DNA from 3 places in the Rhizobium sp. 21-4511-3d genome. Region 2 is predicted to be linked to each of the others. Evidence: predicted binding sites of a transcription regulator. Region 2 holds the regulator's gene; each other region holds the start of a gene.

Region 1 (2,268 bases), on a different contig from region 2:
ACCGTTTCGATCGACGGCGGCTGCAGGGCAATCGCACCGCCGCCTGTAAAGGCGATCAGCTCGCGCTGACCGCGGGTGACGATGCCGCCTTTCAGGCCGATGTCACCGAGCAGGGACGCCCATTCGGCGGCATTCTCCGGCCGCTGTCCGGCAAGGGCCGCGGCCTCCGCCTCGTTGAGGAACAGATAATCGATACCTCCGGCCGATGACTTCAGCTTGACGACCTTGGCAGGTGAGATGGCGATGGCGGCAACTGGCTTGCCGAGGCTGTTGGCACGGGCAACGATCGCGGTGATCGTGTCCTCCGGCAGGTTGGCATCGAAGAGGATCAGATCCGTCGCCGCAAAGGCATCGCGCACCCAGCGGATCGCCAGGCGGCGGGGAACGAAGAGGCGGTAGAGATCCATATCGGCGAGTGCGATGACGAGGTTGCCGTCGCGCTCGAGGATCGCGGTATAGCTCGGCGTTTTGCGGTCGAGGAAGACGAAGGGGCGGTCGTTGATCCCGGCGGCATAGGCCGCCTCGGTGACCATTTCGCCGGTCGGGTCACCGCCGCGCGGCGAGATCATCGTGACGTCGAAGCCGAGGCGGGCGAGGTTGCGAGCGGCATTGAAGCCGCCGCCGCCGGCTTCCTCGAACCAGCTGCCGGGATTGCTGGAACCCGGCGCGGTGTCGCCGGAAATGCGGCCGCGGCGATCGACATGGGCGCCGCCGAGAACGAGAATCTTGCGCTTCACCGTGATGCTCCAGCCGCTCTTGTTTTAGCGAATCGTGCCTGCGGGAAATTCTCCGGCTGCCGATGCCCGGACGCGCTAAACCCTTGCTTCACATCGATAAAACAAAAGTAGAACACGTACTGATTTACCTTTTTCTTTCAACCGCTTGAACGCCTCTTGCGAAATGAGAACAAATCACGTACAAAATCGGCATCGGCGGCGACATTGCTAGAGCGGCTTCAATAACCTAAAGGTGGATCGAATGTCACAGAATACATTGCGGCTTGTAGAGGACAAATCGGTGGACAAAAGCAAGGCACTTGAAGCGGCACTCTCTCAGATCGAGCGGTCGTTCGGCAAGGGCTCGATCATGAAACTCGGCGCGAAGGACAGCGTCATCGAGGTCGAAACCGTATCGACGGGTTCTCTCAGTCTCGATATCGCGCTCGGCATCGGCGGTCTCCCGAAGGGTCGTATCATCGAAATTTACGGACCGGAAAGCTCCGGTAAGACGACGCTGGCGCTGCAGACAATCGCGGAAGCCCAGAAGAAGGGCGGCATCTGCGCCTTCGTCGACGCAGAACACGCGCTGGACCCGGTCTATGCACGCAAGCTTGGCGTCGATCTGCAGAACCTCTTGATCTCGCAGCCCGATACCGGTGAGCAGGCGCTCGAAATCACCGACACGCTGGTTCGCTCCGGCGCCGTCGATGTTCTCGTCGTCGACTCGGTCGCAGCGCTGACGCCGCGTGCCGAAATCGAAGGCGAAATGGGCGACAGCCTGCCGGGTCTCCAGGCACGCCTGATGAGCCAGGCGCTGCGCAAGCTGACGGCCTCGATCTCGAAGTCGAACTGCATGGTGATCTTCATCAACCAGATCCGCATGAAGATCGGCGTCATGTTCGGTTCGCCTGAGACGACGACGGGCGGTAACGCGCTGAAGTTCTACGCCTCGGTTCGCCTCGACATCCGCCGTATCGGCGCGGTCAAGGAGCGCGAAGAGGTGATCGGCAACCAGACCCGCGTCAAGGTCGTCAAGAACAAGATGGCGCCTCCCTTCAAGCAGGTCGAATTCGACATCATGTATGGAGAAGGCGTTTCCAAGACCGGCGAGCTCGTCGATCTCGGCGTCAAGGCCGGCATCGTCGAGAAGTCGGGCGCCTGGTTCTCCTATAACAGCCAGCGCCTCGGCCAGGGCCGTGAGAACGCCAAGATCTTCTTGCGCGACAATCCGGATGTTGCCCGCGAGATCGAGACGTCGCTGCGCCAGAATGCCGGCCTGATCGCCGACCGCATTCTGCAGAACGGCGGACCCGATGCCAACGACAGTGACGGTGACGGCGAGCCCTGATCCTTTCCTGACAATTTGAGTGCCAGCCGGCCGCATTCGAGACCCGAATGCGGCCGGTTTCGTTTGCGGATGCCTGTGTGCTCTAAGCTGTCTGACGTTTGCCTGCTGGACAGTGGTTAATGCGGGCGATAAAAGCCACTGGATTTAAAGTTTTGACCTGCCTTGGGCAGCATTGAAGGGCATAGCATGAGCGGTGTGAAT
Region 2 (2,268 bases):
CTCAGCTGCGCGCCATCATAGGCGGCCCTGTCCGCATCGGCATCGTCAGTACCGAAGACGACCGCCGAGAATCCATCATCGCCGCAGCGGAAGCGGAAGGCCTGGTCGCGGGCGATAAAGCTGTTGCCCTTGGCGGCGGCGGCATCGCACTCCGTCTGGCTCGCGATGCCGAGCGGCTCAAGATAGGTCTTGTCGGCGAGGAAGACGCAGGCATTCTCCGTTCCGAATGGATGGCGGCCACTGGCAGCGACGGTGAAACCGAGACGGCCGAGTCGCTCGCGGGCGACATCGATATGGGTGACGGGCAGTACCAGATGATCGAGCGGATGCGTCATGGCGGTTCCCTCCGGTGAAGCCGGCAGAGATTTGCACGCCGCGCCGGGCAAAGCGCAAGCGCGGATAACCAATCCGGCAAAGAAACTTTCAAAAATGACGAAAAATGATGGGAAGTTTTACCAATATTTAGGCACTTGCGGAACACATATGGAACATATAGTGTCCGTTCTGGCTTTGTTTCACGAATCTGGGGAAAGACTTCGATGCTGACGCGCAAACAACAGGAGCTTCTCCTCTTCATTCACGAGCGGATGAAGGAGTCCGGCGTACCGCCGTCCTTCGACGAAATGAAGGATGCGCTCGACCTCGCCTCTAAGTCGGGCATTCATCGCCTGATCACAGCGCTCGAAGAGCGCGGCTTCATTCGCCGCCTACCGAACCGCGCCCGCGCACTGGAAGTCATCAAGCTGCCCGAGGCCTACAGCCCCAGCATCCAGCCGCGCCGCGGCTTCTCGCCAAGCGTCATCGAAGGCAGCCTCGGCAAGCCGCAGCCCGTCGCGCCGCCGAAGCCGGCGAACGAAGACAATAGCAGCTCGATCTCGGTTCCTGTCATGGGCCGCATCGCCGCCGGTGTGCCGATTTCCGCGATCCAGCAGAACACCCATGACATCACCGTTCCCGCCGACATGCTCGGAAACGGCGAGCACTACGCTCTTGAAGTCAAGGGCGACTCGATGATCGAGGCCGGCATTTTCGACGGCGACACGGTGATCATCCGCAATACCAATACCGCCAATGCCGGTGATATCGTCGTCGCCCTCGTCGACGATGAAGAAGCAACGCTGAAGCGCTTCCGCCGCAAGGGCGCATCGATCGCACTCGAAGCTGCCAACCCGGCTTACGAAACGCGTATCTTCGGGCCTGACCGCGTCAAGGTTCAGGGCAAGCTTGTCGGCCTTATCCGCCGCTATCACTGACGGCGATTTCATCACCGTCAAAAGTGCCGCTGCGCCAATCATAGGCGCGGTGGCGGGTCCAGGGGCGATCGAGATCCTCGAAGGATGCGGTGACTGCTGCAGCGCCTCCATCGAAGCGCAACTCGACAGAGCCTGTCTTTCTTAAAGTAGCGCCGGTAAAAAGCAGTGCGCCAGAGCGGCAGCTTTCGAGCCGCAGGCGCACCGGTGTGACGACGATATCGGATGCATCGCAGGCGGGGCCGAGGTAAGCGGCATTGTCGATGACCGTCAGCACCGAGCCGTTCTCCAGCTTTGCCGTGCACCAGGCTTTCTTTACGCAGGAAAACCGCTCTTCCCTGGCATTGGCCGCAATGGCGCTCTGCGCTTCCTGCTGTTGCGCTGATGTCAGCCTCAATCTTTCACCCGGCGGCGCGGTCGGGACCGATGTCGATGCCGATGCCGATGTGATAAAGATCGGCTCGCGATGGCTGTCCAGCACCAGAGCCCGTTTCCACTGATCGAAGATGAAACCCGGCGGGCGCTCGCGATTGGTAGCGATTGTGCTGGAACCGACGATCCCCGCCATGCTGCCGTCCTCAGCAATGACGATCTTCGGCGGCGGCTTCTCGGGAAGCATGACGACCACAAGCGTCGACAGGGCCATGATTGCCGTGCCGATATGCCTCAGCCGGGTGCGCAGCAGGGTCAGTAACAGGAAGCCCGCGACCGCGGCCGGGAAATACCAGGCAGGCAATCGGCCGACGCCGATATCACCTCCCCAGGACGAGACGGTCTTGGCGATCGCGATCACCAGATCGAGACCGAAGCCGACCACCTGCCAGGCCCAGGCATCCAGCCCGAACGGCATCAACAGCATTGCAAACAGCCCGGCCGGCATGATGACGAAGGAGATGACGGGCATGGCGGCGAGATTGGCAGGCAGGCCATAGGCCGTCAGCCGGTGAAAATGCTCGATCGAAAACAGCGCCGTCGAGAAACCGCCGATGACGGAGGTGAGCAGGATGCCGCCGAAGAA
Region 3 (2,268 bases), 330 kb from region 2:
TGACGATCAGCGACGGCCAGGTCGTCGACTTCTGAGCCTCAGAGCCGGATCAGGCCGCCGCGGTAGTCGAGTTCATAGGCGCGCCGTTCCTCGACGATGATCATTTCCATGCCGCGGAAATGCGCACAGTCGCCCTCGCTGCTGTCGATATAGAGGCCGAAGGCATGGTCGAATTCCATGCCGCCGAGGAAGCGCTTCTTCTCGGAATACATCGACGACAGGGCCGCCTTGATGACGGCGCCGGCGCGGCTGCCGTCGATCAGCCCGGGCTCGATGATGTGGCCGAAATAGTTCATCGCCCAGATGGGCTCGCCATTCAGCCAGACCGTTTCCTGGCCGCAAAAATCAGTTCCGCCGAAATAGCTGTCGAGATAGCGCCATTCGCCACGCTCGTAGCCGATGTCATGCGACCCCGGACGGCAGGATGGGCGGGGACTGCCGCCACCCACGTAAGTCCTCGATTTCGCCTCGACGATGAAGTCATTGAGCAGGGTGAGATACATGGCGCGCCTCCTGCGAGCGTTGTCGCAGATGCGTGGCCTTCTGTAAAGAACAAATGCGGAACATGGCAGTTGCCGCCGACAGGGAGATGTGGGCGAACGTCCCCGGATGCGCGTTAACCAAACGGAAAAGATTCCTGTTGACGAAAGAACAAGAGTGGAACAAACTAAAAACATAACGAGTAAAGGAGAGCCAAATGACTGACATGATCCGTGACGTCGCAGCATTCACCTCCATCGCAATGTTCGTTGCCAGCTTCTCGCTGATCCTGATGGCGATGTAATTTTTCAGGGGACCGCATGGCTGCTATGCGGTTCAAGGCGGGGTCTTCTTCTGGACATCTCCACGGCCACGACCGACAATGGCGCCGATTCATACGGGCGATTGAAGGGACGTGTCATGGCGGAAGCAGAGAGCGGATTTATCGGCGGGACGCCGGGCTTCGTTCATCTGCGCGTGCACTCGGCCTATTCGCTGCTCGAGGGCGCGCTGCCGCTGAAGAAGGTTCTCTACAAGGCAGCGGGCGACAGCCAGCCGGCGATCGCCATCACCGATACGAACAACCTGTTCGTCGCGCTCGAATTCTCGCAGAAAGCCATGGACGAGGGCCTTCAGCCGATCATCGGCTGCCAGCTGTCGATCGACATGGAAGACGGCCTGGAGATCGAGAAGCGCGGCGGCCAGCAGATGATGGGCAAGCTCCCGTCGATCGTCGTGCTTGCCACCAGCGATGACGGTTATGAGCGCCTCGTCGATCTCGTCAGCCGCGCCTATCTCGGCGGCGAGGACGGGCAGGCGATCCACATTCGCTCGTCCTGGCTGGAAGAGGCGGGCACCGAAGGCCTGATCGCCTTGACGGGTTCGCTCAGCGGCCCGGTCGATATGGCCCTCAAGCAGGGACACCTGGCGCCGGCCGTATCGCGGCTGCTGACGCTGAAGTCACTGTTCGGTGACCGGCTCTATGTCGAGCTGCAGCGCCACGGCACATACGACAAGCGCCATGAGCAGAAGATCATTGGTCTCGCTTATGAGCACGATTTGCCGCTGGTCGCCACCAACGAAGCCTTCTTCCCGACGCGCGACGACTACGACGCGCATGACGCGCTGATGGCCGTTGCCCATAATGCCATCGTTTCCGACGACAGCCGCTTCCGCCTGACGCCGGACCATTACCTGAAGAGCCGCGCCGAGATGGCGAAGCTCTTTGCCGATTTGCCAGAGGCGCTTGAGAATACGATCGAGATCGCCCGGCGCTGCTCCTTCGTCCTGAAGACCCGCAAACCGATCCTGCCGCGCTTCACCGGCGCCACCGCCGATCCCGAGGAAGCCGAGCGCGCCGAGGCGCTGGAGCTTCGCCGCCAGGCGGAGGAGGGGCTCGACATGCGCCTCGCGACACTCGGCATGTCGGCTGGCTACGAAGAGAAGGATTACCGCGAGCGGTTGGAATTCGAGCTCAGCGTCATCGAGCGCATGAAGTTCCCCGGCTACTTCCTGATCGTTGCGGACTTCATCAAATGGGCCAAGCAGCATGACATCCCCGTCGGCCCGGGCCGCGGTTCGGGTGCGGGTTCGCTCGTTGCCTATGCGCTGACCATCACCGACGTCGATCCTCTGCGCTTCTCGCTGCTCTTCGAACGCTTCCTCAATCCGGAACGCGTCTCGATGCCTGACTTCGATATCGACTTCTGCCAGGATCGCCGCGAAGAGGTGATCCGCTACGTGCAGAAGAAATACGGCCGCGAACAGGTGGCGCAGATCATCACCTTC

What was found. Region 2 encodes LexA, which represses DNA repair genes until DNA is damaged. Its sites were predicted from a motif close to TGTTCNNNNTGTGTTCNG; they were not measured.
Region 1: recA (recombinase RecA) is a predicted target of LexA. The motif match lies at 835-852, and genes of this name have one in related genera.
Region 3: dnaE (DNA polymerase III subunit alpha) is a predicted target of LexA. The motif match lies at 648-665, and genes of this name have one in related genera.

The regions. Positions count from the first base shown of each region.
Region 1 is NZ_JBNWCF010000002.1:162,073-164,340, reverse strand. It holds gene ACQZ5H_RS06710 (carbohydrate kinase family protein) at 1-737, opposite strand, end outside; gene recA (recombinase RecA) at 979-2,067, shown strand; gene alaS (alanine--tRNA ligase) at 2,254-2,268, shown strand, end outside.
Region 2 is NZ_JBNWCF010000001.1:983,523-985,790, reverse strand. It holds gene ACQZ5H_RS05375 (VOC family protein) at 1-335, opposite strand, end outside; gene lexA (transcriptional repressor LexA) at 540-1,253, shown strand; gene ACQZ5H_RS05365 (ComEC/Rec2 family competence protein) at 1,234-2,268, opposite strand, start outside.
Region 3 is NZ_JBNWCF010000001.1:652,624-654,891, forward strand. It holds gene ACQZ5H_RS03450 (ABC transporter ATP-binding protein) at 1-35, shown strand, start outside; gene ACQZ5H_RS03455 (DUF5680 domain-containing protein) at 39-503, opposite strand; gene dnaE (DNA polymerase III subunit alpha) at 901-2,268, shown strand, end outside.